DNA from 3 places in the Neisseria sp. 27098_8_112 genome. Region 2 is predicted to be linked to each of the others. Evidence: predicted binding sites of a transcription regulator. Region 2 holds the regulator's gene; each other region holds the start of a gene.

Region 1 (10,660 bases), on a different contig from region 2:
TACTTTGATTTCTTTGCCGTTAACAACAATAGCGTCGTCTTTCAATTCGGCAGAGCCTTCAAAGCGGCCTTGAGTACTGTCGTATTTGAAGAGGTGCAACAGCATGTCTGCAGGAGTCAAGTCGTTAACAGCAACGACTTCGATACCTTGGGCTTTTTCAATTTGACGCAATGCCAGACGACCGATACGGCCAAAACCATTAATCGCTACTTTAATACTCATTTTGCTACTCCTAATTAGATGGAATGGGAAAAATTTCTCAGTGAGGCCATTGTATCCTGAAATAAAATTACTTTCTAGGATTTCAGATGATTACTTTTAAGTTGTTTGATTTAAATAAAGAAAACATGAAATTCTTGTTTGTAGGAAAATATCAGGTAAATCGAATCAGACTTAGCTTTTGATATTTTATTTCATAAAAACCATTTTCCAATCTTAAAAGTTTCATAAGTTTATGGAAATCATAAACTTAGTTCTATTTCTCCATATTTTGCCATTTTTGTGTTGATAATTCAGTGTTTTCTTCAAATCATAGTATTTTAATTCTTAAAATGATGATTTTGATGAAGAACTAAACTATCTGTGGATAACGGAATAACTTTCTTTAAAACCAATTTGATAATTCCTTTTTATCTTTGAGGCCAACCCCAACTGAATACCGGAATAAAAAAGGATAGAATCTTAGTTCTTCTATTTTTCTGTGGATAAAACCCAAATTACCCACTTCAATTTCACATACTATTGTGGATAATTTAAATCTAGAGGTTTCTCTCGCAAAACATCCATATTGGCAAATACTATTAAAAATGATGGCTTGTTTTTTCCTTTTTAACGTATCATTTGCCCATCAGACTTTTTAAAAGGAAGCAATTATGTTGCAACGGACTTTAGCCAAATCAGTAAGCGTTACCGGCGTCGGCCTGCATTCGGGCGAAAGGGTCGCTCTGACTTTGCATCCTGCCGAAGAAAACAGCGGTATTTCGTTCCGCCGTACTGATTTAAGTGGGGAAATGGGCGAAATGATCAAATTGAATCCTTATTTGATCAACGATACCCGTCTCTCTTCAACCATCGTTACCGATAAAGGTGTGCGCATCGGCACGATTGAACACATTATGTCGGCTCTGTCTGCCTATGGCATCGACAATGCCTTGATTGAATTGAACGCGCCTGAAATTCCGATTATGGACGGCTCCAGCCTGCCGTTTATTTACCTATTACAAGATGCAGGCGTTGTCGATCAAAAAGCCCAAAAACGTTTTCTAAAAATCCTCAAACCCGTTGAAATCAAAGAAACCGGAAAATGGGTGCGCTTTACGCCTTATGACGGCTTTAAAGTTACTTTAACCATCGAATTTGATCATCCCGTATTCAACCGAAGCGCACCTACTTTCGAGATTGATTTTGCAGGAAAATCCTATATCGATGAGATTGCCCGCGCCCGTACCTTCGGCTTTATGCACGAAGTGGAAATGATGCGCGCCCACAATCTCGGACTGGGCGGCAATTTGAATAACGCCATCGTGATTGACGACATAGATGTTTTGAATCCGGAAGGTTTGCGCTATCCCGATGAATTTGTCCGCCACAAAATCCTTGATGCGATTGGCGATTTGTACATTGTCGGCCATCCGATTATCGGCGCATTTGAAGGTTACAAATCAGGCCATGCCATCAATAATGCGCTGTTGCGCGCCGTTTTGGCAGATGAAAGCGCTTACGAATGGGTTGAGTTTGCCGATGACGAAGACTTGCCTACCGCTTTTCACGAGTTGCCGGCAGCCTGATAGAAAATAGATAAAGCAGTCCAATGAAAAGGCCGTCTGAAAGGTTCAGACGGCCTTTTCATGTCATTTTCCACAAGTAATTATCCACATATCCATCCCTTTTATCTTATTGAAAAATAAAAATATTAAAATTTAACGTTATTCTTATACACATCTTATCCATATATTTTCCCAAACTAAAAAGGCCATCTGAAAACATAAAAGTTTTCAGATTGCCTTTGCATGTCAAACCGATAAAATCAATCGCCCATGACCTTGCCTTCACGGCGCGGGTCAGCACCGCCAAGCAAACCGTCTTTGCCGATCACAATGCCTTGTACGCCGGAATTCAAATCGCGGATTTGGACTTTGTAGCCCAATTTTTCCAACGCAGCCGCTTTATCCGCAGCAGCGGTTTTATCCTCGATTTCATACTGGCTGCCGCGATTGAGCATATTCGGCAGTGAAATTGCCGTCTGAATGTCCATACCCCAGTCGATATGCGCTACCAGCGTTTTAGCGACAAAACCGATAATGCGGCTGCCGCCCGGCGAACCGACCGCCATATAAGGCTTGCCGTCTTTCATCACGATGGTCGGTGCCATTGAAGAACGTGGCCGTTTGCCGCCCGCCACGCTGTTGGCAACGATTTTACCGTCCTCTCCGACAGGATTGAAGGCAAAATCGGTTAATTCGTTGTTGAGCAGATAGCCGTTTGCCATCAGCCCCGAACCGAACGCGTTTTCAATCGAAGTCGTCATCGATACAACGTTGCCGTCTTTATCCACAACCACCAAATGACTGGTGGACGGCAGCTCGACCGCCATGCCTTGCGCGTATTCCTTGCCGAACTTGCCTGCCTGAATAGTTTCCAACGCCTTGTCAGCCTTGCGGATTTCTTCGGCACGCGGTTTCAAATAAGCCTGTGAAATCATGGCGCGGGTCGGAACGTTCACAAACGCAGGATCGCCGATGTAATGATCGCGGTCGGCAAACGCAATCCGTGATGCATCGCCTATCCAGCGCCAACTATGGATATTTTCCGCACCCAACCCCTTCATATCCTGATTCTGCAATACGCCCAAAATCTCGCCCAAAGTAATCGCGCCCGAACTTGGCGCGCCCATGCCGCAAACTTCATATTCACGATACGGCGCACAAACCGGCTTACGCTCGATAACTTGATAGTTTTTCAAATCCGCCATGCTGATTTTGCCGGGGTTATCCACAGCACCGGTAACGGCACGGACAATATTCTGCGCCTGCGCGCCCTGATAAAACGGCGCGCTGCCTTTTTCCGCCAACAAGCGTACGGAACGCGCAAATTCAGGATTTTTCAAAACCGTTCCCGCAGCTAAAGGCTTGCCGTCAGGTAGGAAATAGGTGGCGGTTTGTGGATAACGTTGCAAAGGTTCCAAATTTTGCTCGATGGATTTCGCCATACGAGGAGAAACGGCAAAACCTTGTTCCGCCAAAGTAATCGGTTTCTCAAACAAACTTGCCCACGGCAATTTGCCGTAACGCTTGTGGACATCTTCCAGCAGCTTCGGAATCCCCGGCACACCGACCGAACGGCCGCCGACCACAGCTTTCATAAAGCCCATCGGTTTACCGTTTTCGTCCAAGAAAAGTTCCGATGTTGCCGCTTTCGGTGCTGTTTCTCGGGCATCAAACGTCGTCAGCTTTTTCGCCTTATTGTCCCAATACACCAAAAACGCGCCGCCGCCCAATCCTGAAGATTGCGGCTCAACCAGTCCCAAAGTTGTCTGCATTGCGATCATCGCATCTATCGCACTGCCGCCGCGCTTCAAAATTTCATAACCGGCTTCAGTTGCCAGCGGATTGGCAGACGCCGCCATATAATGTTTGGCGCGGATTAATTTCTGCTCCGTGAGCCCTGTTCCTTGCTCCGGCGCATGGTTGTCCACAGATACAGAGGGCAGGGCAACTTGAGGCTTTTGAACCGGCTGTTGCGCACAAGCAGCCAAAATCAAAACGGATAACAGATTAATACTAAAGGAAAACTTCATATGCACACCTTATTGAAATATTTTCAGACGGCCTTTTCCCAGCTTAAATAAAAGGAAATATGAAAATAGCTTGAAATAAAAAACCATTTGACTATTTCTCTAGTCAATCAGTTCCAATTGGAGAAGTATAAAACAGGCTAAGATTGTGCACAGGCAAAAAGTTACCCACAGAATGAAGCAGCAGGAAATTTTTACCCACATCTGCAAACAAGGCCGACCTTACTTTATCCTCATCAAAAAATATCAGCTAAGTATTTGAAAAATTTATGTAATCAAAGTTATCAACAAGCTGTGTCAGCACTCAATATCATCTTCTATTTATTATTTAAAATCTAATTTATAGTTTGTTTTCCCAAAGGTAAAGGCTGTCTGAAACGTAAAGGCATCTTTTCAAAAAATTAGATAGTTAAGGATTGTTAAATCTCTGTAAATCAGATAGAGTTACGGTTGATAAATTAAATTAATAATGGAGCTTCCATCAATGAAAGGCGATATCGGCGTAATCGGCTTGGCCGTTATGGGTCAAAATTTGATTTTGAATATGAACGATCGCGGTTTCAAAGTCGTGGCGTACAACCGGACCACCGCTAAAGTAGACGATTTTCTCAACGGCGCAGCTAAAGGCACCAACATTATCGGTGCCTATTCATTGCAAGATTTAGTGGATAAACTGGAAAAACCGCGCAAAATCATGATGATGGTACGCGCAGGTTCTGTCGTGGACGACTTTATCGAGCAACTTGTCCCGCTTTTGGACCAAGGCGACATTATTATTGACGGCGGCAACGCCAACTATTCCGATTCCACCCGCCGCACCCACGAGCTGGCGGCAAAAGGCATCCGCTTTATCGGTGCCGGTGTATCCGGTGGCGAAGAAGGCGCGCGTCACGGCCCGTCTATCATGCCTGGCGGAGATGAAGCCGCATGGCCTGCCGTCAAACCGATTTTCCAAGCCATCTCCGCCAAAACGCCTCAAGGCGAGCCTTGCTGCGACTGGGTCGGCCGCGACGGTGCGGGCCACTTCGTCAAAATGGTGCACAACGGCATCGAATACGGCGACATGCAGTTGATTTGTGAAGCGTACCAATTCATGAAAGACGGTTTGGGTCTGTCTTATGACGAAATGCACCAAATCTTCAACGAGTGGAACAAAACTGAACTGGATTCTTATCTGGTCGAAATTACCGCCGCGATTTTGGGCTACAAAGATGAAAACGGCGAACCTTTGGTCGAAAAAATCCTCGATACTGCCGGACAAAAAGGCACAGGCAAATGGACCGGCATCAATGCCCTCGATTTGGGTATCCCGTTGACCCTGATTTCCGAAGCCGTATTTGCACGTTGCGTGTCCGCGTTTAAAGACCAACGCGCCCAAGCAAACAGCCTGTTTGGCAAAACCATTACCCCGATTAAAGGCGACAAAGCCGCATGGGTGGATGCTTTGCGCCAAGCCCTGTTGGCGTCCAAAATTATTTCTTATGCACAAGGCTTTATGCTGATTCGTGAAGCCAGCGAAAACAACGATTGGGCATTAAATTACGGCAACACCGCCCTCTTGTGGCGTGAAGGCTGCATCATCCGCAGCGCGTTCTTGGGTAACATCCGCGACGCATACGAAGCCAATCCTGATTTGGTCTTCTTGGGTTCCGATCCTTATTTCAAAGGCGTATTGGAAACCTGTCTGCCTGCATGGCGTAAAGTGGTGGCCAAAGCGATTGAGTGCGGTATTCCGATGCCTTGCATGGCTTCCGCCATTACCTTCCTTGACGGCTACACTTCCGAGCGTCTGCCGGCCAACCTGCTGCAAGCGCAACGCGACTACTTCGGCGCGCACACTTACGAGCGTACCGACAAACCGCGCGGCGAGTTCTTCCATACCAACTGGACAGGCAAGGGCGGCGATACCGCTTCAACCACATACGATATTTAATTTGCCTGGGCAAACAAAAGGCCGAATTAGGAAGAACAACAGTTACAGAAGGCATTATGTGTAAATGCTCTCTGAAGGTAGATGTGTTTAAACTTGTTGAAAGCCGTTAACAGGCAGAGTCTTTGCAAAAAACTCTTTATCCGACAGCCGAATCCCAAACACAGGATTTCGGCTGTTTTCGTTCTAAAATCTTCCTTTATCTTCCCAAAATTATCCTTTCCTTCTTCGAATACTTAATCATTAGGTATTCGGATCGTTTTTTAGGCGTAAATAGGTGTACTAGCTTATGGACGGTTTTCAGTAAGTTCAAACAAACCTACCTTCAGAGGGCTTTACGTATAATGCTATCTTGTAAGCAATCCTCTTTCAAATATTGCTGGTTTTCCATACTGTCGTAGCCTTTGTTGGCATAAATTGTCATGGCTTCTATTAGGTCTTCCAAAAAAGGAAATAGGTTTAAGAAAACAAAGAATTATTTACATAGCAGGTTAATAAAAATAAGACTATAAGACCTCTAAATGGCGTACCACCTTTCAAGCTTTACCATATTATAAAATTTCATAAAGTGGTACTGTTCCTTTTGTCGGTGTTCCGAATACCTAAACGGAAAATTATCATGACACATTATCATTAGGGTACGGGTCTTATCATTAGTCTGCGGTCGGGCGAAGAGGGTAAATTTCTAGCCGATGTTGTTCTACACACAGGTAACTGCTGTAGCGCATTGCTGTGATATTCCATGTAGGTGCACTTAGTATACGGATAGAGGTCCAATAATATCGCAGCCTGTCTTGGCTGCAGTACGGTTAGTTAAATGGCCACATACAGTTTTCGAGAATTATCATCAATAACAATAAATAGGCAATCCCTTAGATCGGTTATTTTTGATTTTGCAATAAAGGCAGCCATTTGGTGTTGCACCATTTCTTTAGGATAGGATTTGTTGTGGCGTTTGGCCTGTTTTTTTAAGTTTTTCCTCAATAGTTTTCTCAACTTTAGCTAACCACTTTATATCGTATTTTTCTTGTTTGAATTGGTTGTTGGTGCTGTTTTGTGGTGTAAATAGTGAGGGTACGGTAGATGGTTATGCTGCTTTGGTATTATCGGGACAGAGAAGTAACAGTGATTTTATCCTGTATATAGGCTCGCCAAACGGCTTAATGTTGGAAAGGTATGGGGCGGGTATTTTTGTGGATGTTCATGGTATTATTATTTTTCGCATACTGAAAAAAACACTAGAGTTTCTTACATCTAAAGCCTCTCTGAAACATAAGCAGGTTAAACTCTCACCTAAATCTCACCATTTCCATAAGGAGCCGCCATGTCCCATCTGCAAACCATCGCTGAACACCTGGCCAGCCGCCGTCAAACCGTTACCTGCGCCGAGTCCTGCACCGGCGGCCTGCTTGCAGGTGCACTGACTTCCATTCCCGGCAGCTCGCAATGGTTTCATCAAAGCTTCGTCACATACAGCAACCAAGCCAAACAAGACCGCCTCGGCGTCATGCCCGATACCTTGCTGAAACACGGTGCGGTCAGCCGCGAGACCGTCTATGAAATGGCACGCGGCGCAAAGGCCGTCGCGCAAGCCGATTACGCCTTGAGTATTTCAGGCATCGCTGGCCCCGGCGGCGGCAGCGCGGCCAAACCGGTCGGCACAGTCTGGTTCGGCCTGGCCACGCCCGAAGGCTCGTTTGAGCAAACCGCGCTTTTCACAGGCGATCGCGAAGCAGTAAGGGCGCAAGCCGTCGAATACGCATTGGCTTTCTTGGCGGAACACTTGGTTTGATAGAAAAAACTCAGGCCGTCTGAAATCTGGAAATCAGGTTTCAGACGGCCTTTTTATCTATTCAAACCATCGGCGGATTTATACGCCCAAAAGCTCTTTTCCGAGGAAGCTGCCTTTTTCGACACCCGGCAGGATGAAGAAATAGCCGCCGCCAAACGGGCTGATGTATTCCTCCAGCGGCTCACCGTTGAGCAGGTTTTGCACGAAGATGAAACCGTCGGCAAGGTTGGCCTGATAGCAGATGAACACCAAGCCGACATCGAGCTGGCCGTTGGCGGCGAGGCCGCGCGAGTAGTTGAAAGCGCGGCGGTAGAGCAGGTGTTTTTTCATAAACTCCGGATCGCGCGGATTGGCAAGGCGCATATGGCTGTCTTTGGGCGTGATTTTGCCGTCGGGGTCTTTGGCGAAATCGGCGGTGTCGCCTTCTTTTTTGCCGTCCATGGGCGCACCGCTGTATTTGCGCCGGCCGAAAATATCGGTTTGTTCCTGCATCGGGGTGCGGTCCCAAAACTCGACAAAGTGGCGGATGAGGCGGACGGCCTGATAGCTGCCGTTTTTCGCCCATGCCGGTTCGTCCAAGCTGTTGGCGGCAACGCCCGTCCACAGGACTTGATCGGCGACTTTGGGATCTTCGACTTTGGGATTGCCTGAGCCGTCGCGGAAACCTAAAAGATTGCGCGCGGCAATGGCGCCGGGTTCGGCTTTAGGGAGCCAACCGTCTATGCTCCAGCGGATCACGGCAAACTGGGCGGTATTTTTGATGATGTCGCGCAGGGCGGCTTGGCAGGTTTCGGGGGAAAACGCGCAAATTTGCAGGCTGAGGTCGCCGTCGCACCAAGATTTTTGGAGTTTGTCGTTGGGGAAGTCGCGCATTTCTTGCAGGTGTTTCGGCTTTTTGTCTTTGAGGCCGAAGCGGTCGTCAAAGAGGCTGCTGCCGACGCCGACGGTAACTGTCAGCCCGTCGGGGCGGAATTGTTTGCCGAGGATGCCGCTGCCCGCAGGCGGGAGTTTGTCGTCGCCGTCTTGGTATTCGCCGCCTTGGGTGAGGAATTCGATGCGGGCGGTCAGGGCGCGGAACAGGTTTTCAAGTTGTTTGGCATCTTTGGCGGTAACGTCAAAGGCACACATGATGCCGAAGAGCTGGTGTGGCGTAACGATGCCTGCCTGATGCTCGCCATAACACGGATAGGCCAGCTCGGAATGTTGGTTGTTTTGGGTCTCGGCGGCGGCTTCGCCTTGTTTTTTACCGGCAAAATAACCGGCAACGCCGATGGCGCCGGCGGCAAGGGCAGTTTTGAAAAGGGTTCGTTTTTCGGGTTGTGCCGGTTGTTTGTTTTGGCTCATGGTCTGCTCCTTGGCAGGGAACGGAAAGATTGCAATCGTGTGAAGTAAGGTCGGTTTTCAGACATATTTATGTAGGCAACAATAAGATTCAGACGGCCTTTCAATATCCAAAGGCCGTCTGAAAACGCGTTATCTTATTTCAAACCCAAAATGCCGCGCAGTTTGGCCAAGTCTTCTGCCAAGGCATTAATCGGCGCCTGCAGGGCTTTGCGGTCTTCTTCGCTCAGTTTGTCGTACAGCTCGAAGCCGTCTTGTTTTTTGTATTTTGCCAAAATGTCTTCAACCTGTTTGAAGTTGGCATCGGTTTTTTCCAACAACGCTTTGTCTTTGGCTTCGATCAGCGGACGGAACAAATCAACGATTTTTTTGGAGCCTTCCACATTGGCTTGGAAGTCACTCAAGTCGGTATGGCTGTAACGGTCTTCTTCGCCGCTGATTTTGCTGCCGGCCACTTCTTCAATCAAAACAGCCGCGCCGCCAACCACTTTGCTTGGCGGGAAGGAAAGGGCGTCGATTTCTTTTTGCAGGGATTCAACGTCTTTCATCAGTTTGTCGGCAGTCTCTTTCACGCCGGATACGTCTTTTTTCACCCACAGGGCGTGTTCGATGCGGTGGAAGCCGGTAAAGGCCGCGTCGTTTGCGCCGTCTTTGAAGTCGTCTTCACGCGCGTCGATGGCAGGATCGAGTTCGTTGAAGAGTTCGGCAATCGGCTCGATGCGTTCGTAGTGGAAGCGGGTGGCGGCAAACAGGGATTTCGCTTTTTCGATGTCGCCTGCTTTGACGGCTTCGGTAAAGGCTTTGGTTTTAGCGACCAACTCTTTGGCTTCCGCCTGAACATAAGCTTTATAGTCGGCCAGAGGTTGCGCCAGTTTTTCCAAATCGGCTTCGTTGGCCGTGTCTTTGAAGCCGCTGTCGGTAACAATCAGCTTACCGCGCGGATTAGTCAACAGGCCGCAAGTCATTTCATATTCGCCCGGCAGCAGGGTAACGGTCATTTTGTCGGATAAACCCGGGGCGATGTTTTCACGCTCGTCCACCACCATCACGCCTTTCAGAATTTCCCATTCCAGCTTGCGGCCGCTGTCATTTTTGATATTGAACACAACTTGGCCGCTGGGGACGGTCAATTCCATTGGTTCACAAGCAGTATCGTTCACGCCGATATTAACCGAACCGTCGGCATTGGCGGCAGCGGATGCGCCTGAAGCGGCAGGCGCGGCTTTTTCGGCTTCAGGCGGCTGACACGCGGTCAAACCCAGAGCCAACATTACGGACAAAGCAGTCAGATTGAATTTTTTCATTTTCATTCCTTTTTATTTAGTTAACGTTTTTGTCGGCGCGCTGCCGCGCAAAAACCAAATCATGACGGGAACCAGATACAGCAGCCAAATCAGGACTTCGCCTTCGGTTGGGTGGTCGGTATAGCCGAAGAAACCGCCGAGCAGCACGCCTAAAGGGCTGTCTTCATGCAAATATTTCGATGTATCAAAAGCGATGTCCTGCATCATATTCCATACGCCGGCCTCATGCAGCGCGCGAAACGAACCGGCCAGCAGACCGGCCGCCACCACAATCAAAAACGCTCCCGTCCAACGGAAAAACTTCGCCAAGTTCAGGCGCATACCGCCCTGATAAATCAGCGTACCGATGACAACCGCCACCAACAGCCCCAACACCGCGCCTATCGGCATAGACCACGTCGGGCTTTGCTGGAACACGGCCAGCAGGAAAAACACGCTCTCCAAACCTTCGCGCGCCACAGCCAAAAACGCCATGCCGACCAAGGCCCAACCCTGGCCGC
Region 2 (10,660 bases):
ATAATTTGGCACAAAAAACCAGCAAGCCCATTCTCGTCAGCTATCGTTTTTCAGACGGTCTGACTAGGTTTAACACGCCGGAAGAAGCCCTGCTGACACTTTATTTCCGCAATCAAACCGCCTATTTGCAACAGGTGCAAAATACCCCTGCTCCAGTAAAAACAGGCCGTCTGAAAACACCCAAAAGCAAAAGTATCGATAAAGCCATTGCGTCCGGCCAAACCGAACTAATGGCGGAAGCCCTATACCTGCCTCCGTGCCAAACCCAAAAACACAATGCCGTCCAATTCCGATTCAGCCGCCATGCCATTTACGACAACATCCTTACCGCCCATTACAACGGCCAAACCGAAGCCTCATTACCTCCTTTTACCACGCTTGATATCCAGCATTTAAGCCAATTTGCAGAACTCGACAACACGTCCGTTCTCAATCAATTCCTGCATTCCCTAAACACGCTTATCCACAACAACCAGCATATCGGCGACATTATCCTCAACTACAACGGCAGCCAATACAGCAGCGCCATCATTCCCGAAATCGTAGAAAAACCTGTTGCACCAACAACCAAAATCCCCAAAAAAGCGGTCCAAACCTTAGAACAGGCCGCCGCTAAAATGCAAAGTGCCGCCGCCTACCTCCAACAAAAAAATCCGGCCGCAGCCGAGTTTCTACGCAACACCGGCGAAGCTGCGTCCGAACTGCTGCACCCTAAAACTGAAACGCCCGAGATACAAAACGTACTCGCACCCTATCCGAGCCAAACCGAGACCTTTACCCTTCCCGACGGCAACACACTGCACATCCGCGCACTAGAGCCTGAAGATGCCGAAGCCAAACAAAAATTTGTCCGCCAATTACCCGCGACCGACCGCTATACGCGCTTCATGACCCATACCAACGAGTTGCCGCTGCCCACACTCGCACGGCTGACCCGTCCCGATTTCCATACCGAATGTGCATGGGCAGCCTTCGCTTCAGACGGCCGTATTGTTGCAGTCAGCCGCTACAGCCGCATCAATCGCAATGAGTGCGAGTTCGGCATTACTTTAGCGCCTGAAGCACGCAAAACCGGCTTGGCCGGCAAAATGATGAGCCTCATTATCCAAACTGCCACACAGCAAGGTTACCAAACCATGAATGCGGAAATCCTCAAAGAAAACACACCGATGCTCAAACTCGCTGAAAAATCAGGATTTACCGTCACCCCATCGGAAACCGACCGCGGCCTGTATCAAGCCGGCCTCGATTTGATCGAATGGCAAAACAGCAACAAAAACAAATAAAAACTTGCATAACCCGTGTGAAATATCCTAAAATTAGCGGTTTCTATATATCCGCATTTTTCAAAAGGACTCAAAATGGTAGTTATCCGTTTGGCTCGCGGCGGCTCAAAACACCGCCCTTTCTTCAACGTAGTCGTAACTGACTCTCGCAACCGTCGTGACGGCCGCTTCATCGAGCGCGTAGGTTTCTACAACCCCGTTGCCAACGAAAAACAAGAACGCGTACGTTTCGACGCAGACCGCATCAACCACTGGGTTGCTCAAGGCGCAAAAGTTAGCGACGCAGTTGCCAAACTGATTAAAGAGCAAAAAATCGCTGCTTAATCAGCTAAAACGACCATGACAGACACTCAAAAACGGGTAGCCATGGGCTACATCAAAGGCGTATTCGGCATTAAAGGCTGGCTTAAAATTGCCGCCAACACCGAATATACCGACAGCCTGCTGGACTACCCAGAGTGGCAGTTGTGCAAGGATGGCAAAACCCTGGATGTTGTGCTTGAGGCAGGTAAAATTGTCAATGGCGAACTTCAGGTCAAATTTGAAGGTATAGACGATCGCGACCAAGCCTTTGCCTTGCGCGGCTATACCATCGAAATCCCCAGAGAGTCATTCGCCCCTACTGAGGAAGACGAATACTACTGGGCAGATTTAGTCGGCATGACCGTCATCAATAAAGAAAACATCGTCCTCGGCAAAGTCAGCAACCTGATGGAAACCGGTGCAAATGATGTTTTGATGATTAAAGGCGAACACGGACAAGTCCTGATTCCCTTTGTCTCCAACTATATCGAATCTGTCGATACCGACAGCAAAACCATTATCGCCGACTGGGGTTTGGACTACTGATGCTGATTCAAGCCATCACCATTTTCCCGGAGATGTTCGACAGCATTGTCGAATATGGCGTTACAGGCAGAGCAAGAAAACAAAATCTTTGGCAGTTTCAAGCCATCAATCCCCGAAAATTTGCCGACAACAAACTTGGCTATATTGATGACCGCCCCTTCGGAGGTGGTCCGGGAATGATTATGATGGCACCGCCGCTTCAAGCGGCAATTGAAGAAGCCAAAGCAAACGCGCAAAAACCTGCCAAAGTAATTTATCTCAGTCCGCAAGGTCAGCCGCTGACACATAAAAAAGCCGCAGAACTTGCCGAACTGCCCCATCTTGTTCTTCTATGCGGACGCTATGAAGGCATAGATGAAAGACTGCTACAAAGCAGTGTGGACGAAGAAATCAGCATTGGCGACTTTGTCGTCTCGGGTGGCGAATTACCCGCCATGATGTTGATGGATGCCGTCTTAAGATTGGTTCCGGGTGTATTGGGCGATATACAGTCAGCCGAACAAGACTCGTTTTCAGACGGCCTTTTAGACTGTCCTCATTACACCAAACCCGTAGAATTCCAAGGCATGATCGTTCCCGATGTCTTACGCTCAGGAAATCATGGCTTGATTGCCGAGTGGCGATTGAAACAATCTCTACAACGCACTTTAGAGCGCCGACCTGATTTATTGGAAAAGCGCAGTTTAATCCCAAAGGAATCCCGCCTCTTAAAAGAAATCTTGCAAGAGCAACAGGAAATCCAATCATAACTTAGGAAAAACAAATGAACTTGATTCAACAATTAGAGCAAGAAGAAATCGCTCGCTTGAACAAAGAAATCCCTGAATTCGCTCCAGGCGACACCGTTGTCGTATCTGTACGCGTGGTTGAGGGTTCTCGCAGCCGTCTGCAAGCATACGAAGGTGTTGTTATCGCTCGCCGCAACCGTGGCCTGAACAGCAACTTCATCGTTCGCAAAATCTCTAGCGGCGAAGGTGTAGAACGTACTTTCCAACTGTACTCTCCTACCGTAGAAAAAATCGAAGTTAAACGCCGTGGTGACGTACGTCGCGCCAAACTGTACTACTTGCGCGGCCTGACCGGTAAAGCAGCTCGCATTAAAGAAAAATTGCCTGCTCGCAAAGGTTAATAGCCTTCATCAAAAACCCACTTCAATGAAGTGGGTTTTTTGTTTTTATACAAAAACTCCTTGTCTTTCTTACACAATCCTGCAAGCTAATCACAAAACACATCTCACGCATAAACTTAAACAGAATCGTAACTTCCCTACCTCTTTTAACCTTTATACAAAAGGCCGTCTAAAACAAAAGATTCAGACGGCCTTTAATCACATCAGGCGGTTATTTAAACCATCTTGCCAATGTCGGAATACGCGACAACAACAGTGTATCCAAAATCCAAATAACAGCGATTGCGGCAATGGCTGTTGGGAAAATCACAGCCAAAATCAGAAGTGGCACAGCCATTGCCCACCATACCGGCAATTTGATTTTCTGTGCAGGAGGAACCAAACCATGTGCTTCTGAAGGACGGCGTTTCCACCACATCACACAGCCGCTGACGCAGATGAAGATGACCGCCAAGCAGAACAAAACGTTCGCCAGCACGCTCCACCAGCCCAGTGTACCCATATGCAAAGCAATGCTTGCCGCCATGAATTTACCAAACCAGTTGTAATCATCGAAATGAATATCAGCCAGGATTTTGCCACTGTATTGATCAATGTGTACCGTACGATCCGCAGTCGGGCTAATCATATCGTAACTCATTGAGTCTTGTGACAGCGTCCATACACCGGTCTCACCCTTAGGCAAATTAAGCTGATAGCGACCTTTAAAGCCAATTTCGCGCGCAAAGCGGTCAACCGTCTCCAACGTCATCGGCTCACTCGGATTAATACCGTTTTCGCCCATTGTCGTACCAGAAACCGGCATAGGCGTCAGTTCCAAAATCCATGGCACTTCTTTGGATTTACCGTCGTTCAGCACATCACCATGGGTTGGTACAGAAGATACCGGATTAGGCTCCACACCCCATTTACCCACAGGAAATTGGCTCCACGCCTGAACCACTTTACCGCCCAAAATACCTGCCCAAGCAACGCCCGACAGGCAGAACAGCAATAAAATCAAAGAAACCCAAGAGCCAAATGCACCGTGCAGGTTGCGCCACCAAGAACGACCTTTGCCTGCTTTAGGCAAAAAAACAGCCTTCAGACTACGCTGTTTTACCCACCACAAATAAATACCGGTCACAATCATGATGATGGTTAGCGACGCAGCGGTTTCCAACAGGTAGTCACCTGTCGCCCCTAGCATAATATCGCCGTGAATTTCATCCATCGTGTGATACCAGCCTTGCCCGCGCGGCATCGTATTCACAACTTTTGCTGTATAGGGATCAACAGCAACCATAGTGGCTTTATCGTCATTGTTTACGCGGAATACGGCAACCATATCATCTGCGCGCGGCGCAATATATTGCACCACAGAGGCAGTTTCCGGATTCACAAACTGTCTGGCAGCTTCAGCCTGAGCCGACAAAGGCTGAACCACTGCCTGCGGCGTAACATGTATCCGCTCGCCTTCTTTACCGGTAATATTGGCAAATAGCAGCATTCCCAACCCTGTAACAGCCAGCAGAGTTAAAAACGGCTCAACCAAAAGTCCGGCATAAAAATGCCATCGCCAAACAGTCAAATAACGGCGGTTAGCCTGTTGTTCATTTTGGGAAGTTGGTTTTGTTTCCATATATTCTCTTTATATAGTTAAAGCAGACTAATTATTACGAATTAGCATCAGACATTTTAATCAAAAACATTCATTTAAGAAACCGTTTTTCCCATGCAGCTTTGAAATACTTCAATATTTAGTTTTCAGGCCGTCTGAAAAAACAAAATAGACAGAAAACAACACTTTACTGAAAATCCGTTTTAATCATTGCGGTTTCGGCAGAATTTGGTAGAATACAGGCATTACTTATTTATTCATCAAGCCGCCAAGCTTTGGCGGCTTGTATTTTTATTTCCAATCCGGCTACCGCGTGTGGCCGGATAAAATTTTAAAAGCATCATCATGCTTTCATGGAGAACTCAATGCAAAAAATCCCTTTGACCGTCCGTGGTGCAGAATTGTTGAAACAAGAACTTCAACACCTCAAAAGCGTAGCACGTCCAGAAGTCATTGAAGCCATCGCCGAAGCACGTTCGCACGGCGACTTGTCTGAAAACGCAGAATACGAAGCCGCCAAAGAGCGTCAAGGCTTTATCGAAGGCCGCATCGCCGAGTTGGAACACAAACTCTCTATGGCGCACATCATCAACCCTGCCGAAATCCACGCCGAAGGCAAAATCGTATTCGGCACAACTGTGACACTGGAAGATTTGGAAACTGAAGAACAAGTTACCTACCAAATCGTCGGTGAAGATGAAGCAGACATCAAAGAACGCAAAATCTACGTTGGCTCCCCCATTGCCCGCGCCCTAATCGGCAAAGAAGAAGGCGACATTGCAGAAGTTCAAGCACCCGGTGGCGTGCGTGAATATGACATCATTGCCGTACAATATATCTAAATAAACAAAAGGCCGTCTGAAAACATTTTCAGACGGCCTTTTGTTGTATCTAAAAACACCATAATCAAAGAAAGTGAAATCTTCCCAGGAGAAGCATAATGAATCTACTGTACAAAATTATCCAAACCGCTGCCGCCATGTGGCTTGGTATGCAGCTGACAGCAGGCTATGTTACTGCCCCTATCCTGTTCCGCATCCTGCCCAAAATGCAGGCAGGAGAAATTGCCGGCATTTTATTTGCGATTACAGCACTATGTGGCTTAGTTATTTTTGGCGCAGCCTATGCCTTTTTAAGAAAACCGCTGGCCTCACTTTCTTGGTGGATCTTGGTGCTTTGGCTACTCTTAGCCTGCAACCATCTTTTGGTTACGCCGGTTATCGAGGCACACAAGTACGGGCTGGATAACTGGCTCTTGTCTCTAGTAGGCGGTACATTCGGCATTTGGCATGGCTTATCCAGTATTATCTTTTTAATCTGTACGATACTGGCAGCCATGTGCGTATGGAAATGGCCTAGGCCAAACTAAACTGTTTTAATAAAAGGCCGTCTGAAAATAAATCTTTCAGACGGCCCTTCTTATTTTGAAATCACGAATTATCTTGATTACTCAAATACAAGCCATAAAAAAATGCCCCGCATATCGCAGGGCATTTTTCACAAACCGATTAAGGTTTAGCGTAACCGTGAACGCCATTGTAAGGAGCTGGGATCCAACCTTCATCAGTAGCAGGCAATTCGCCTTGACCTTCGATAGTTTGGCCTGGAGCAACTTGACGAGTAACAACGCTGCGGATTTTAACGTCAACGCGGCGATCAGGCTCGATACAAGCGATAAGAGCAGCACGTTTCTTAGCTTTAGAAACTTTTTTGCCCAGTTTAGCAACTTCAGCTTCACAAGTAGCAGTCATGCGAGCTTGAGATTCGCCCAAACCTACTGCAGAGATTTTGCTAGAAGCAACGCCACGCCCTACCAAGTAGTTAGCCACTACGTTAGCACGACGCTCAGACAGAGCTTGGTTGTATTCTTCAGAACCCATGAAGTCAGTGTGACCTTCAACACGTACAGTTTCTACGTTTTTGTTGCTCAGGCGTTGAGCCAAAGCGTCCAGGTTTTCTTGAGCTTCAGGACGCAGGTTGTCTTTGTCGAAGCCGAACAGAGTTTTAGTAGACAGGGAAACAGTTTCATCAACATACTCAGGAGCTTGTTGTACAGGAGCAACTGCTTCGCGGTCACCACATTCAACACGGCCTTCGGTAGCTTTGTCGAAGTAGCTGTTTTTCCAGCATTCGCCGTAGTTGTTACGGACGATTTCTTGAGATTGGCTGCTTACGGTGTAACCGTGTTTGGTGTGCGCTTCGCTGGCCATAGCGGTGCCAGAGGCAACCAAGGCAACGAACAATGCGCTTAATTTCAGCTGTTTGGTCATTTTATTCCCTCATCAAATTGTTATGCGGCGGACTAGGAAAGCAACCGCTGCAAAGTACCAATATACAGGCCGCAGTATCAAAACAGCGGCAAATCGGATATATCAGGTTGCACTATAAAGAAGCGCAAGGCAAACTGTCAATACTCGATGCCTTCAAACAATCATGAAGTGCCTGCTTCCTAGTAGTTAATCATGCCGAAAAATCAATCTTGTGTCATTAATTTAGGGCAAAATCAGACAATTCACCTACCTAAAGTTGTACAAAAACAACAAAACCCCTTTCCCTCTTCTTTCCTGAATTTCCTGTTTTCATATCATTAAAAGATATTTTCATTAAAAACAACCATTTTCAAAACTCGGGGCAAAACCGGGCAAAATATGTTAAATTACAGACCGTTTGTCGCACAAAATCCACAATAACAACGTATCCGATACTGTCACCATGAAACTGCAACAATTACGTTACGCCCTTGAAGTTTACCGGCACAATCTGAATGTCTCCGAGGCTGCCGATGCGCTTTTTACATCCCAGCCCGGCATTTCCAAACAAATCCGCCTGCTTGAAGAAGAATTGGGTATCCAAATTTTTATCCGCAGCGGCAAGCGTGTGGTTTCCGTTTCGCAACCGGGCAAAGCCGTATTAGAGATTTCAGAACGGATTTTGCGTGATGTACAAAACATTAAAAATATCGGCAGCGAGTTTACCGATCACGACAGCGGCTCGCTGACCATTGCCACGACGCACACCCAAGCGCGTTATGCATTACCTAAAATCGTTGCGGAATTTGTGAAAAACTACCCCAAGGTCAATTTGACCATCAAACAAGGCAGCCCTTCTGCCATTGCGCAAATGGTCAGCAGCGGCGAAGCTGATTTGGCAATTATTACTGAACGCATTGACGATCATCCTGAGTTGGGCAAGCTGCCCTGCTATGAATGGAATCATGCCGTCATTGTTCCACACGACCACCCTCTTTTGGACTGCCGCAATCCTTTAAGCCTTGAAGATTTGGCTTCTTTTCCGCTGGTTACTTACGAATTTGCTTTTAATTCCGGCAGCAGTATCGCGCGTACATTTAATAAAGCGCATATCGAGCAACCTGATGTTGCCTTATCGGCTGCCGATACGGATGTATTGAAAACGTATGTACGCTTAGGCTTGGGCGTTGGTTTGATGGCCAAAATGGCGTACGATCCCGCGGTTGATCAAGATTTACAGCTGATTGATGCGGCGCACTTATTTGAACCGTCGCCCACTTGGATAGCCTTACGCTCGGATACTTACCTGCGCGGTTACGCGTATGACTTTATCCAGATGTTTGCACCGAAACTGACCAGAGAAGTAGTCGACCGCATTCTGTACACGCCGGTTGTTGAAGATTTTTCAATTTAATATCTGACTATAACTTGCGTAACTTAACAATTATTCTTTAATTCTTGTTAAAAGGCCGTCTGAAATATTTCAGACGGCCTAAGATTCAGATAGCGTGCGAACAACCGGAAACCATTTTCTTCAAGGTTGTCGCATCTAAGATTTTGATGTGCTTGTGTTCAACCGAAATCAAGCCTTCATGATGGAATTTAGACAAGGTGCGGCTGACTGTTTCCAGCTTCAGCCCCAAATAGCTGCCGATTTCCTCACGCGACATCCGCAAGATAAAATCATTGGCGGCGAAGCCTCGTGAATAGAGTCGCTGAGACAGGTTGAGCAAGAATGCTGCCAATCGCTCTTCAGCGCGCATATTGCCCAAAAGCAACATAACGCCCTGATCTCGGACAATTTCACGACTCATCAAGCGGAAAAAGTGAGAACGAAGGCTGGGAATATCCTGACCGAGTTCTTCAATATGTGTAAACGGAAGCTCGCATACCTCGCTGTCTTCCAAAGCCACAGCATCACAGCTGTGAATATGGGAACAAATCCCATCCATACCGATCAGCTCGCCCGACATAAAAAAGCCGGTTACCTGATCTCGTCCATCTTGGCTGGCGACTGTTGTCTTAAAGAAGCCCGCACGGATGGCAAACAAAGAGGTAAACGGCTCGCCGGCACGGAACAGGTATTCACCTTTTTTCAGACGGCGGCTTTGACGAATAACCGCGTCCAATTGTGAAAATTCGTTAGGCATCAGTCCTACAGGCAAACACAGCTCGCGTAAAGAACATGTGGAACACAAGGTTTTCATTTGATGTGTTGCATTGTGTGTGGCCATAACGCACCTTTAATTTGCTTAGTTCTCTCAATCCCTGATTAAGCCGAATAACTATTGACCCATGTCAAAGTCGGCATATCATTATGAGGCATTCTACCAAACTATCGAAATTTTGACTAAAATTTTCCCTAATTTCCTTACTTCATACTACAAGCCCCGACCATGAAAATCATCCCCATCTCAAATAACACCAACACAAACAATGAATTACCGGAATTCGACCGCGAATTGATTGCCAGTTTGCCATCAAGCGGTCCACGTTATACATCCTATCCGACCGCCGACCGCTTCCATGAAGGCTTTAAAGAAGCCGAATATATCCAAGCTTTAAACCTGCGCAACATGGGCGCGCTCAACAAACCCCTTTCGCTCTACATCCACATCCCCTTCTGCAATACCATCTGCTACTACTGCGGCTGCAACAAAATCATTACCAAAGACAAAAGCCGTGCCGATGCCTATATCCAATATCTGGAAAAAGAAATGGAGTTGCTGGCACCGCATTTGGGCGGACGACACCAGCTTGCACAACTCCACTTCGGCGGCGGCACGCCCACATTCCTGAGCGACGACCAACTCGAACGCGTATTCGACATGATCCGCAAATACTTCCAGCTGATTCCCAACGGCGAATACTCCATCGAAATCGACCCGCGCAAAGTCAGCCGCGAAACCGTCCTCAAACTGGGCAAACTCGGTTTCAACCGCATGAGTGTCGGTATTCAAGACTTTGACCCTAAAGTGCAGGAAGCCGTCAACCGCATTCAAAGTTATGAAGAAACCAAAGAAGTGATTGATGCCGCGCGTGAAGCCGGGTTTAAATCGGTCAGCGTCGATTTGATTTACGGCCTGCCGCACCAAAACACCGAAAGCATCAAAACCACCATCGATACGGTCTTATCCCTCGATCCCGACCGCCTTGCCCTTTACCACTACGCCCACCTGCCGCATATCTTCAAACCGCAACGCCGTATCGACACCAATGTCGTCCCCGGCAGCGAAGAAAAACTCGATATGCTGCAATATTGCGTTCAAACCCTGACCGAGCGCGGCTACGTTTTCATCGGTATGGACCACTTTGCCAAACCTGACGATGAACTCTCCATCGCCCTCAAAGAAGGCTTCCTGCAACGCAACTTCCAAGGCTACTCGACCTATGCCGACTGCGACTTGGTGGCGATCGGCGTGTCCTCTATCGGCAAAATCGGCAGCACCTACTCCCAAAACGAGCGCGACATCGATGCCTATTACGCAGCACTCGACGCCGGACACCTGCCCATCATGCGCGGCTACCAGCTTAATCAAGACGACAT
Region 3 (10,660 bases), on a different contig from region 2:
GCTGCCGGCAACCGGATATTCGAGGTATTCGCTTGAGCGTACGCGTGCAATACGGCCGGGGATGTTGAACAGGTCGGCGGCGATTTTGGAGGCAACGATGTTGGTTTCGTCGCTGCGGGTCAGGGCAAGCAGGAGGTCGGAGTCCGCCGCACCTGCCTGTTCGAGGGTAAAGGGCGATGCGCCGTTGCCGACGATGGTTTGGACATCGAGGCGGCTGCTGATGCGGTTGAGCGCTTTTTCGTCGATGTCGATGATGGTAACGTCGTTGCTGGGAACGGAGGCAAGGTTTTGGGCGACGGTCGAGCCGACTTGGCCGCTGCCGAGGATGAGTATTTTCACGGTAATTGAGTGTGTTCGGTAAAAATGAAATTGTAACAAAAGGCCGTCTGAAATTGGAGTTTTCAGACGGCCTGAGTTTTAAATAAGCCAGAAGGTTACCAGTAGCCCAAAACTTTCCACCACAAGATACCGACAGTGCCGAAAATCAGGATTTCGAGCACGCTCATGATGAAGCCGGCTTTCCACCATTCGGTCATGGTTACATAGTTGGAGCAGTAAATTACAGGAGCGGAACCGGTGGCGTAGTGGGTCAGCGACATCATGATGCCGGTAGCGGATGCCATAACCAGGGCAAACAGCATCGGTGGTGCACCCAAGGCCAAGCCTGCGCCGTAGAATGCGCCGAACATGGCGGTAACGTGTGCCGTGCCGCTGGCGAAAACGTAGTGGGCGTAGAGGTAGGCCAGCATCAACAGGGCACAACCGGCTTCCCAACCCAAGCCCATGTGGGCGATACCGTTTTGCATGGAGTCGGACAACCAACTGATGAGGCCCAGTTTGTTGAGGAAGTTTGCCATCATCACCAAGGCAGCAAACCAAACAATGGTATCCCACGCGCTTTTTTCTTTCAACGCATCTTCCCAAGTCAATACGCCGGTCAACAGACACAGGCTCAAGCCGAGGAAGGTGGTGGCGGTAGCATCAACTTTCACACCGAACAACATCTCGGGAATACCCGCCCATAACAGCAGCAGAACCAAGAAAATGCCCAGCATGATTTTTTCTTCACGCTTCATCGGCCCCATGGCAGCCAAATGCTCTTTTGCCAATGCAGTGGCGTTAGGGGTTTGTTTGATTTCAGGTGGATACAGGAAATACAGCACCAGCGGCATCAGCAGCATGGCAAGCAGGCCGGGTACGACCATTGCCAAGAACCAAGTGCCCCAAGAGAGTTGGATTTGCGAATTGGTGGCTTTGGCAACCAATTCGACTACCAGCGGATTGGGTGCGGTGGCAGTGATAAAAATCAGACAGGTAATCACATTGGAGTGGAAGTTGACCAGTGAAAGGTATTTACCAATTTTGCCTTCCGTACTTTTTTTAGGGTCGGAGTCGAAGCTTAAGGCAATGGATTTCATAATCGGATGCACGATGGCACCGCCGCGCGCGGTATTACTCGGCGTTACCGGACCGATAACCAAGTCGGCCAGTGCCAAGCTGTAACCTACGCCCAACGTGCGTTTTCCGAAGAGGGAGATCAGCAGGTAGCCGATACGCATACCCAAGCCGGTTTTCAACAGGCCGCGCGAGATGATGATGGCGATACCGATCATCCAGATGAGTGAGTTGTTGAGGCTGCTCAAAGCGTCTTTGGTTGCGTCGGCGGCTTTTTCGTTGGTCACGCCGGTCAGTGCAACCAAGGTAATGCCCAAAATCGCCATTGCGCCGATAGGCATGGCTTTGCCGATGATGCCGGCAATGATGCCGACAAATAATGCTAAAAGATGCCATGCGTCAGGCGATACGCCTTGAGGAACGGGGATAACGAACCAGATAAGCAGCGTCAGCACAAGTGCGACCGCGGCAGGAATTGGCTTGAAGCCCATGTTGAATCTCCTAATTTGAGGATTGAAGTATTGGGAAATCTGTTTTCAGACGGCCTGAGTGTTACTGAAGCCTGTCTGAACGTATTTTGGTAGGTTCGGAAGGTATTTTTCTTATTGGGCTTCTCTTCCATCTTGGAAAGAAGAGAAAGGGATTCGGGTATCGTTTTTCAGACGGCCTTCACAGTAACAGGCCGTCTGAAAACAACGCCGTTTTACTCCTGTTCTTGCGGTAGGCCGTATTCTTCGGGGAAGGTACGCAACGAGCTTTGCAACACAGTTACCGCGCCGTCAATCAAACCGCAACGGCCGCTTCGTGGCAACAGTTGGCACAGGCTTTGCAGGGCGCGCAGGTCGTCGGGAGTGCCGATGCCGGTGTCCACGCGGTTGAGCAGGCGGGAAAGCTGGAATGTGCCGCCTTTACAAGGTGGGCATTGACCGCATGAATTGGAAGCGAAAAATTCCACATACTCAGCCACTTTGCGCACCACGCTGGTGCCTTCGGAAATCACAATCATCGCGCCGGTGCCGAGGCTGGATTTGCGTTCACGTACGGAAACGAAGTCCAAAGGCACATCCAAATCTTTTACGGTCAAAAGCGTGTTTGACGGGCCGCCGGTAAATACGGCTTTAAACGTGCGGCCTTCAAGCATACCGCCGCCGTGATCGTAAATCAGCGATTGCAGGGTCGTGCCCATCGGCAGTTCGTACAGGCCCGGGTTCAATACGTCGCCGGAGAGTGAGTAGAGTTTCGTACCGGCTGCATCGCCCAAACCCAAAGATTTGTACCATTCCGCACCTTTAGCAAGGATTTGTGGAATATTGGCGAAGGTTTCGGTATTGTTGATAAGGGTCGGCTCACCGTTGACACCGCTTTCGGCAGGGAAAGGCGGCTTGCGGCGGGGGAAGGGGAAACCGCCTTCCAGCCATGAAATCACGGCAGTTTCTTCACCGCCGATATAACGTCCTGAAGTTTCAACCAGTTGCAAGTCCAAAGGTTTACCCAAGTAGTTTTCGATACGGATAAACAAATCGCTGTTTTTCCATTGCTCGATGGCCGGTGTGATGGAAGCGATGGATTCGGTTTGATGAGGGTTGACGTACAGAATCGCTTTGTTGGCACGGCAGGCAACGGCGGCAATCAGGACGCCTTCGATGACTTGGTGCGGCGTATTTGCCAGCAGTACTCGGTCTTTAAATGTACCCGGTTCGTCTTCGTTGGCATTGCAGACAACATATTTGTCGCCATTTTTGCTTTGGGCGGCAACGGCGGCCTCCCATTTGCGCCAAGTCGGGAAACCTGCACCGCCCATACCGCAAAGATTGGCATCTTGCAGTTTGGAAACAATGCTTTGAGGATCGGCAAGCGCAGCCAGCAGACCTTCGCCACCGCCGACTTTACGCCATGCGGCTAAATCTGCGCCGACTTGGCGGGAAGGATGCAGTAAGTTTTGATTGGCTTGATTCATGATTGTTGCTCCTGCAAACCGGCGTGTTCGCGCAAATCGAATTTGCCGTAGTCGGGATATAAAACGGGGGCTTTGATGTCGCTGGTCAGACCGGCACGGGTCATTTCGCGTTGCAGGTCGTGGACGTGACCGACACCGCCGCGTACTTTTTTCAGCGGCAGGCCGCAATTTGCCGCGGCTTTACCGGCACGGCGGCCGAAGCTGATGATGTCCAAAAGCGCATTGCCCATCAGGCGGTTGCGGCCATGAATGCCGCCGGTTACTTCACCGGCGCAATAGAGGCCTTCGACGCAGGTTGCGCCGTCGCCGTTGATTTCGATACCGCCGTTTTGATAGTGCAGGGTCGGATGAATCATGACCGGTTCAACAACAGGGTCAATGTCGCATTTGTGGGCAACGTGGCCGAGTGTTACCAAACGATTCAATACGTCAGGGTCATTAGCAATCAGGCGCGGGGTGTCGAGGAATACGCCGACTTGACCGTCGCGTACCACGCCGCGGCCTTCGCGGCACTCGCGCAAAATGGCGGCGGCAACAACGTCGCGCGGCTGCAATTCGTCAACGAAACGTTCACCCAAACCGTTGACCAGCTTGGTGCCTGCAGAGCGCACGGCTTCAGAAATCAGCGCGCCTGCCAAGTGTGGAGGGTGGGCAACGCCGGTTGGGTGATATTGGAAAGAATCGACATCGCGCAGTTTGGTGCCGATACGGTAAGCCATTACCAGGCCGTCTGCAGTCGCGCCATAGTGGTTGGAAGTGGCGAAACCTTGCAAATGCAGGCGTCCGCTGCCGCCGGTTGCCAATACTACGGCTTTGGCGTGAACCAACACCAAAGAACGTTTTTCCAAATCGTACAAAATCGCGCCGACGCAGCGGCCGTGTTCGTCCGACAATAATTCGATGGCGGGGTGGCGGTTGAGTTGGGTGATGTTTTCGTCGAGTTCGACCGCCTCGCGCAGCACGCGCATCATTTCGAGGCCGGTAAAGTCGCGGTAGCTCAGGATGCGCGGTACGGTCGTACCGCCTGCGCGTTTGCGGCTTAACATTCCGTTGTTGTCTGCACCTTTAGCCAAGTCAAAAGTCATGCCCAAGCCAATCAGCCAACGAATGGCAGATGGTGCATCGGTAACCATTTGCGCCACCAATTCTTTTTTGCCTGCGTTGTGGCCGCCTTTGATGGTGTCGTCAAAGTGTTGCTGCAAGCTGTCTTCCGCGCCGACCGCCGCCTGAATACCGCCTTCGGCCATTACGGTATTGCTGTCGCCGATACGCAGCTTGTTCGCCATAATCACGCGCGCTCCTGCTTCGGTTGCAGACAATGCCGCTGCCGCGCCTGCTCCGCCGCCGCCAATGACCAATACGTCAGTGTTCAAATGTTCTGCGCCTGACAAATCATAGTCGTCAATCAGAGGCTGACTGATTAAGAGTTTGGCCAAATCAGGATGACAGTAATCGCCTTGGTTTGGGCCGATAGGCAGTTTCACACGTGCATTTGCCTGATAGTCAGGGTGAAATTGGCTCAGTAATTCGTTTTTTTCAGGTAAATCGCCGCGCAGCTCCAATGAGGACGCACGCAGGTTGGCAAGGGCGGTTTCGTAGTCTATGCCTTGGATTTTGTTAACCATTACACTGACTCCTCTTCAAATTCGACTTTCATTTTGCCGCTGTCGATTTCGCGCAGGCGGCGCATCAAATCCACAGGGCGCAACGTACGCGCCGCTTTCATACGGCGGGCGAACAGGCCCAAGTGGTTCGGACGGATGTGTTCGGGGCAGGAGAGGGTGCAGAGGTTGCACATCACGCATTGGTCAAAGGTCAGCGCAGCCGCGCCGAAATCGCCGGAAACTACCTGCGCTACGCCGTTTTCCACTTGCAAACCTTTAGGACAGGCTCGATTGCAACCGCCGCAATGACGGCAGTTTTGTGCTTCAGGGAAAGCTTTGGCGGTATCGTCCAACCAGTTCCAGCCATCACCAATCTCGCCGACGTCGTAATATTGGATGTGCTCTGGAATAAAGTAATCCAAGAAGCTGACCTGCATACCTTCTTCGACTTTGGTCTCGCATGCCAGTGCAGTGGTTACTTCGCGCTCGCCTTCTTTACGAATCATGCAGCGGCATGAACCGCATACGCCTTGACCCATACAACCGACATTGGCAGTAATCGCATTGCCTGAACGGGCATAGGCTTGGATGATTGACGAGTCGGCGGAAGCTTTGACTTCATGGCCGTCTATGGTCAGGGTTAACAAATTTTCACTCATGGTTTGTTCCTGTAAAATTGGAAGTTGGAATAGTGGGTAATTTGATTAATTGTATTTTTATTACATTTATTGCGTATGAGGAAAATATCCAAGTGATTTACTCAGAAATTCTTTTAAAATCAATGTTTATCTATATAAGGCGAAGTGTATCAGAATTTAGTGGTTTTGATGATAGGGGTAACCTAAGGTTTTATAGAAGGAGGATTGCAAACAAAATATGCCTATTATTTAGACAAATTTATTACAAAAATTTGATTTTAAAAGTAAAATAAAATTACTTTTTTATTATAAATTTTAAAATATTCGTATATTTACTAGTAAAAATCATTATTATATGTTAGATGATTTTGCATAGATTGTTGTATATATTGAATAATATTTGGGTATGTGAGCAAGTGAAAAGACTGTTATAAAATTTCAGAAAATCAAACAAGTTTGATATCAGTCAAGAAGATTGAGGGAGAAAATAACACAGATTTTACAATTATGTATTGTATTGGAAAATAAGAAAGGCCGTCTGAAATTTAGGTAGTTTCCTTTTAAATACAGGATACTAAATTTTTTCTCAGATACTTAAGGCAAGCATTTTCAGATGGCCTTGGAATAAGATTATCATTTAAAAATAATGTAATTTTATTTCTATGTAAGTGAGTGGTCAGTGGATATAGATTATCAATAACCAAGTGATTTAATGCGATATTAAATTCTATTTAAATCAATAAGGTATGAAAATGATATTGTCTGGGTCATTCATTTGAAAGCACTATTACATTATTGAAGGCCGTCTGAAAGAATCGGTCTCTTAAGAAATAAACAAACCCTCCCTACCATGACTCCCGAAAAGGAACACAATCATGACCGTCATCAAGCAAGAAGACTTTATCCAAAGTATTTTCGACGCTTTCCAATTCATCAGCTACTACCATCCTAAAGACTACATTCAGGCTTTATACAAGGCTTACCAAAAAGAAGAAAATCCTGCCGCCAAAGATGCGATGGCGCAGATTTTGGTCAATAGCCGTATGTGTGCTGAAGGCCATCGTCCGATTTGTCAGGATACTGGTATTGCGACCGTATTCTTGAAAGTGGGCATGGATGTACAGTGGGATGCCGAGATGAGCGTACAGGAAATGGTTAACGAAGGCGTACGCCGTGCATACACCTATCCTGACAACAAACTGCGCGCCTCTGTATTGGCCGACCCGGCTGGAAAACGTCAAAATACCAAAGACAATACCCCTGCCGTTGTACATATGGAAATCGTAAAAGGCGACAAAGTCGAAGTCACTTGCGCAGCCAAAGGCGGCGGTTCTGAAAACAAAACCAAAGTTGCCATGCTCAACCCTTCAGACAATATCGTTGATTGGGTATTGAAAACCGTTCCTCAAATGGGTGCCGGCTGGTGTCCTCCGGGCATCTTGGGTATCGGTATCGGCGGTACGCCTGAAAAAGCAGTGCTGATGGCCAAAGAAAGCCTGATGAGCCATATCGATATTCAGGAACTCAAAGAAAAAGCCGATTCAGGTGCAGAATTGTCTACAACCGAAGCCCTGCGTTTGGAACTCTACAAAAAAGTAAATGCCTTGGGTATCGGCGCACAAGGTTTGGGCGGTTTGAGCACCGTGCTGGATGTCAAAATCCTTGACTACCCAACCCACGCGGCTTCCAAACCGATTGCCATGATTCCAAACTGCGCGGCAACCCGCCACATCGAATTTGAATTGGATGGCTCAGGCCCGGCCAAACTGGAAGCCCCATCTTTGGAAGACTGGCCGGATCTGACTTACAGCCCTGACAACGGCAAACGTGTCGATGTCAACAATCTGACCAAAGAAGAAGTGGCTACATGGAAAACCGGTGACGTATTGTTGCTGAACGGTAAAATCCTGACCGGCCGCGATGCCGCGCACAAACGTTTGGTTGACATGCTCAACAAAGGCGAAGAATTGCCGGTAGATTTCACCAACAAACTGATTTACTACGTTGGCCCGGTTGATCCAGTCCGTGACGAAGTTGTTGGCCCGGCCGGTCCGACTACTTCCACCCGTATGGATAAATTTACCCGCCAAATGCTGGAACAAACCGGCCTCTTGGGTATGATCGGTAAATCCGAGCGCGGCGCAGCAACTTGCCAAGCCATTGCCGATAACAAAGCCGTTTACTTGATGGCTGTCGGCGGCGCGGCATATCTGGTTGCCAAAGCCATTAAAGCGTCTAAAGTCTTGGCGTTCCCAGAATTGGGCATGGAAGCGATTTACGAATTTGAAGTCAAAGACATGCCTGTTACCGTTGCGGTAGATAGTAACGGCGAATCGGTTCACGCCATTGCGCCAAAACAATGGCAGGCTAAAATCGGTATTATTCCGGTTGAAGCTTGATATTTGCCTGGATAATCAAAGGCCGTCTGAACGGTTTCAGACGGCCTTTTTTTGCTTACAAATAATTTAAATGTTTTCAAACGAGTAAATTTCCTTTTCTAAAAAGCACTTGTCAAAATCAGCGTTTGAAACTAAAATTCACAGCTTATCGAGTCGGAGTGTGGCGCAGTCTGGTAGCGCACTTGCATGGGGTGCAAGGGGTCGAAGGTTCGAATCCTTTCACTCCGACCAAAGAATTGGAAAGAGCCGTTTTAAAAACGGCTCTTTTTTCGTTTGGATGATTTATCTGAATAATGTGTCCAAATAGATTTTAAAACTTAATACCAATGCCGTCTGAAACAAAACCTGCTTTCTCAAAAGCAGGTTTTGTTGTTTATAAAGCAGGCTATTCGGCACTATCTTTCAGCGTATCTTTATAAGTATAAAGATAAGATGCGCCGACAAAGGATGCGCCACCGACGACATTGCCTAGGAATACGGGAATCATATTGAAGAAAAACTGCCCCCAAGTGATGTTTGCGCCTGCCAGAATACCCGCTGGGATAACGAACATATTGGCGACAAGGTGTTGGAAGCCGTTTAATACGAAAATCATGACGGGGAACCAAATGGCCAGCATTCGTCCGGTTGTGTTTTTAGCGGCAAAGTGCAGCCACGCGCCCATGCAGACCATCCAGTTACATGCGACCGCCGATACAAAAGCGCGGCCGAAATCCATATGGACTTTTGCTTCCGCCACAGCAATGGTTTTTTCTGCCACGCTGCCTTCAATCATACCGACATAGTATCCGAGGAAAAAAGCCATTGCCAGCGTGCCCACCAAATTGCCCATGCAAACGATAACCCAGTTGCGCAGCAGCATTTTGGAGGAAATCCGTCCGGCCAATCTGCCTAAAGACATGATCATCATGTTGCTGGTTACCAGCTCGCCGCCGCCAAGCAGGATACAAATCAAGGCGATTGGGAACACGGCGGCACCGAGTAAAGTTGCAACTCCGCCCCATTCGTGCGGAATGCCGCTGACTACTTTTAAATAGGCAAGATAACCGAAGCCGATGTATCCGCCGGCCAAAATGCTCAAGATTGCCAGAGTGGGGATGCTGGATTGTGCTTTGGCGCAGCTTTTGTCGAGAACAACCTGTAAAATTTCCTGTGGGTATAAATCGCGCGAAGCCATGATGTTCCTTAAAGTGGATTGAGGAGGAAACGCCGTTTCAAAAGTGGCGCAAACTGTCGCGGTAGGGCAGTGTTATAGGGAGCCGGTGTACGGTCTTTGTTTTATCAATCAGCCTGAATTAAACCTAAAAAACAGATACTTCGCCTTGCTTTAGCTCAAAAGAAATATTATTACATTTTGCTTCTGTATGAAAAAAGGCCGTCTGAACGTTGAGGTTTCAGACGGCCTTGTTTTGAATTTTTAAACTTACAAATGAGCCAGCTTTGCATTGCCTTCGCGAGGGATAGGGCGCGGATTGCCTTGTGCATCGATGGCGACGTAAGTGAACACTGCTTCGGTGACCAGTTGGCGGTCTTCCGTTACCATGTCGTTCATCAAAGTCTTCACCCACACTTCGATTTTCAGTTGCAAAGAAGTATTGCCTACGCGGACGCAATGACCGTAGCAGCACACGACGTTGCCGACCTTTACCGGTCTGATGAAATTCATTTCTTGAACGGCCACGGTTACAATTCGTCCCTGTGCGATTTCTGCCGCCAAAATACCACCGCCTAGATCCATTTGCGACATAATCCAGCCGCCGAAGATATCCTGATTAGGATTGGTATCGCGCGGCATGGCTACCGTACGCAATAAAAGTTGTCCTTCGGGTGCAGCATGTGTTTGTTTGTTGTCAGCCATAAATAATCCTGTCAAAAAAGTGCTATTTTACGCCATTTGTTGCGATAAACCTATGTAGGCCGTCTGAAAAATCAGCAGGCAAAGTGTTACAATCAACATATTCATCAGACAAAGGAGAAAGCTCATGCATTCGATTCAAGAACCAAGAAATAGCGGCCTTTTGCGCGTATCCGACATTCACGAAATCTACTGGGAAGAATCAGGAAATCCTGATGGCCATCCCGTGATTTTCCTGCATGGCGGCCCCGGAGCAGGCGCATCACCGGCCTGTCGAGGCTTTTTCAACCCAGAGTATTTCCGCATCGTTATTATCGACCAACGAGGTTGCGGACGCTCCAAACCTTATGCCTGTATCGAAGACAATACTACATGGGATTTGGTTGCCGATATTGAAAAAGTACGCGAAATGCTCGGCATTCAAAAATGGTTGGTTTTCGGCGGTTCATGGGGCAGCACCTTGTCGCTGACTTATGCCGAAACCCATCCCGAGCGCGTCAGTGGCTTAGTTTTGCGCGGTATTTTCCTGTGCAGGCCGTCTGAAATGGCATGGTTGAACGAAGCAGGCGGCGTCAGCCAAATTTATCCGGCTCAATGGCAAAAATTCATCGCCCCCGTAGCGGAAAACAAACGCCAAGCCCTAATCAAAGCCTACCATGAAATGCTGTTCAGCGAAGATGAAGCTACGCGCCTCAAAGCAGCTAAATCATGGGCAGATTGGGAAAGCTACCTTATTCAGTTTGAACCCAAAGACGTGGATGAAGACCCGCAAGCCTCCCTTGCCATCGCAAGAATGGAAAACCATTACTTCG

What was found. Region 2 encodes FNR, which switches genes on or off when oxygen is low (the NO sensors DNR and NnrR bind a similar motif). Its sites were predicted from a motif close to TTGATNNNNATCAA; they were not measured.
Region 1: gnd (decarboxylating NADP(+)-dependent phosphogluconate dehydrogenase) is a predicted target of FNR. The motif match lies at 4,020-4,033, and genes of this name have one in related genera.
Region 3: O3682_RS00550 (formate/nitrite transporter family protein) is a predicted target of FNR. The motif match lies at 9,316-9,329, and genes of this name have one in related genera.

The regions. Positions count from the first base shown of each region.
Region 1 is NZ_JAPWBB010000006.1:480-11,139, reverse strand. Features, by position in the region: gene gap (type I glyceraldehyde-3-phosphate dehydrogenase) at 1-222, opposite strand, end outside; gene lpxC (UDP-3-O-acyl-N-acetylglucosamine deacetylase) at 873-1,787, shown strand; gene ggt (gamma-glutamyltransferase) at 2,027-3,796, opposite strand; gene gnd (decarboxylating NADP(+)-dependent phosphogluconate dehydrogenase) at 4,278-5,726, shown strand; gene O3682_RS05115 (CinA family protein) at 7,048-7,515, shown strand; gene efeB (iron uptake transporter deferrochelatase/peroxidase subunit) at 7,594-8,859, opposite strand; gene efeO (iron uptake system protein EfeO) at 8,994-10,160, opposite strand; gene efeU (iron uptake transporter permease EfeU) at 10,173-10,660, opposite strand, start outside.
Region 2 is NZ_JAPWBB010000002.1:70,178-80,837, forward strand. Features, by position in the region: gene O3682_RS01905 (bifunctional acetate--CoA ligase family protein/GNAT family N-acetyltransferase) at 1-1,286, shown strand, start outside; gene rpsP (30S ribosomal protein S16) at 1,362-1,610, shown strand; gene rimM (ribosome maturation factor RimM) at 1,626-2,135, shown strand; gene trmD (tRNA (guanosine(37)-N1)-methyltransferase TrmD) at 2,135-2,884, shown strand; gene rplS (50S ribosomal protein L19) at 2,899-3,264, shown strand; gene O3682_RS01930 (PepSY-associated TM helix domain-containing protein) at 3,476-4,885, opposite strand; gene greA (transcription elongation factor GreA) at 5,230-5,706, shown strand; gene O3682_RS01940 (DUF4149 domain-containing protein) at 5,805-6,233, shown strand; gene O3682_RS01945 (OmpA family protein) at 6,373-7,134, opposite strand; gene O3682_RS01950 (CysB family HTH-type transcriptional regulator) at 7,577-8,527, shown strand; gene O3682_RS01955 (fumarate/nitrate reduction transcriptional regulator Fnr) at 8,613-9,347, opposite strand; gene hemN (oxygen-independent coproporphyrinogen III oxidase) at 9,510-10,660, shown strand, end outside.
Region 3 is NZ_JAPWBB010000001.1:109,600-120,259, forward strand. Features, by position in the region: gene trkA (Trk system potassium transporter TrkA) at 1-339, opposite strand, end outside; gene O3682_RS00520 (DASS family sodium-coupled anion symporter) at 435-1,886, opposite strand; gene O3682_RS00525 (complex I 51 kDa subunit family protein) at 2,099-3,352, opposite strand; gene O3682_RS00530 (FAD-binding protein) at 3,349-4,977, opposite strand; gene O3682_RS00535 (2Fe-2S iron-sulfur cluster-binding protein) at 4,977-5,615, opposite strand; gene O3682_RS00540 (fumarate hydratase) at 6,470-7,993, shown strand; tRNA gene O3682_RS00545 (tRNA-Pro) at 8,148-8,224, shown strand; gene O3682_RS00550 (formate/nitrite transporter family protein) at 8,379-9,170, opposite strand; gene yciA (acyl-CoA thioester hydrolase YciA) at 9,417-9,851, opposite strand; gene pip (prolyl aminopeptidase) at 9,976-10,660, shown strand, end outside.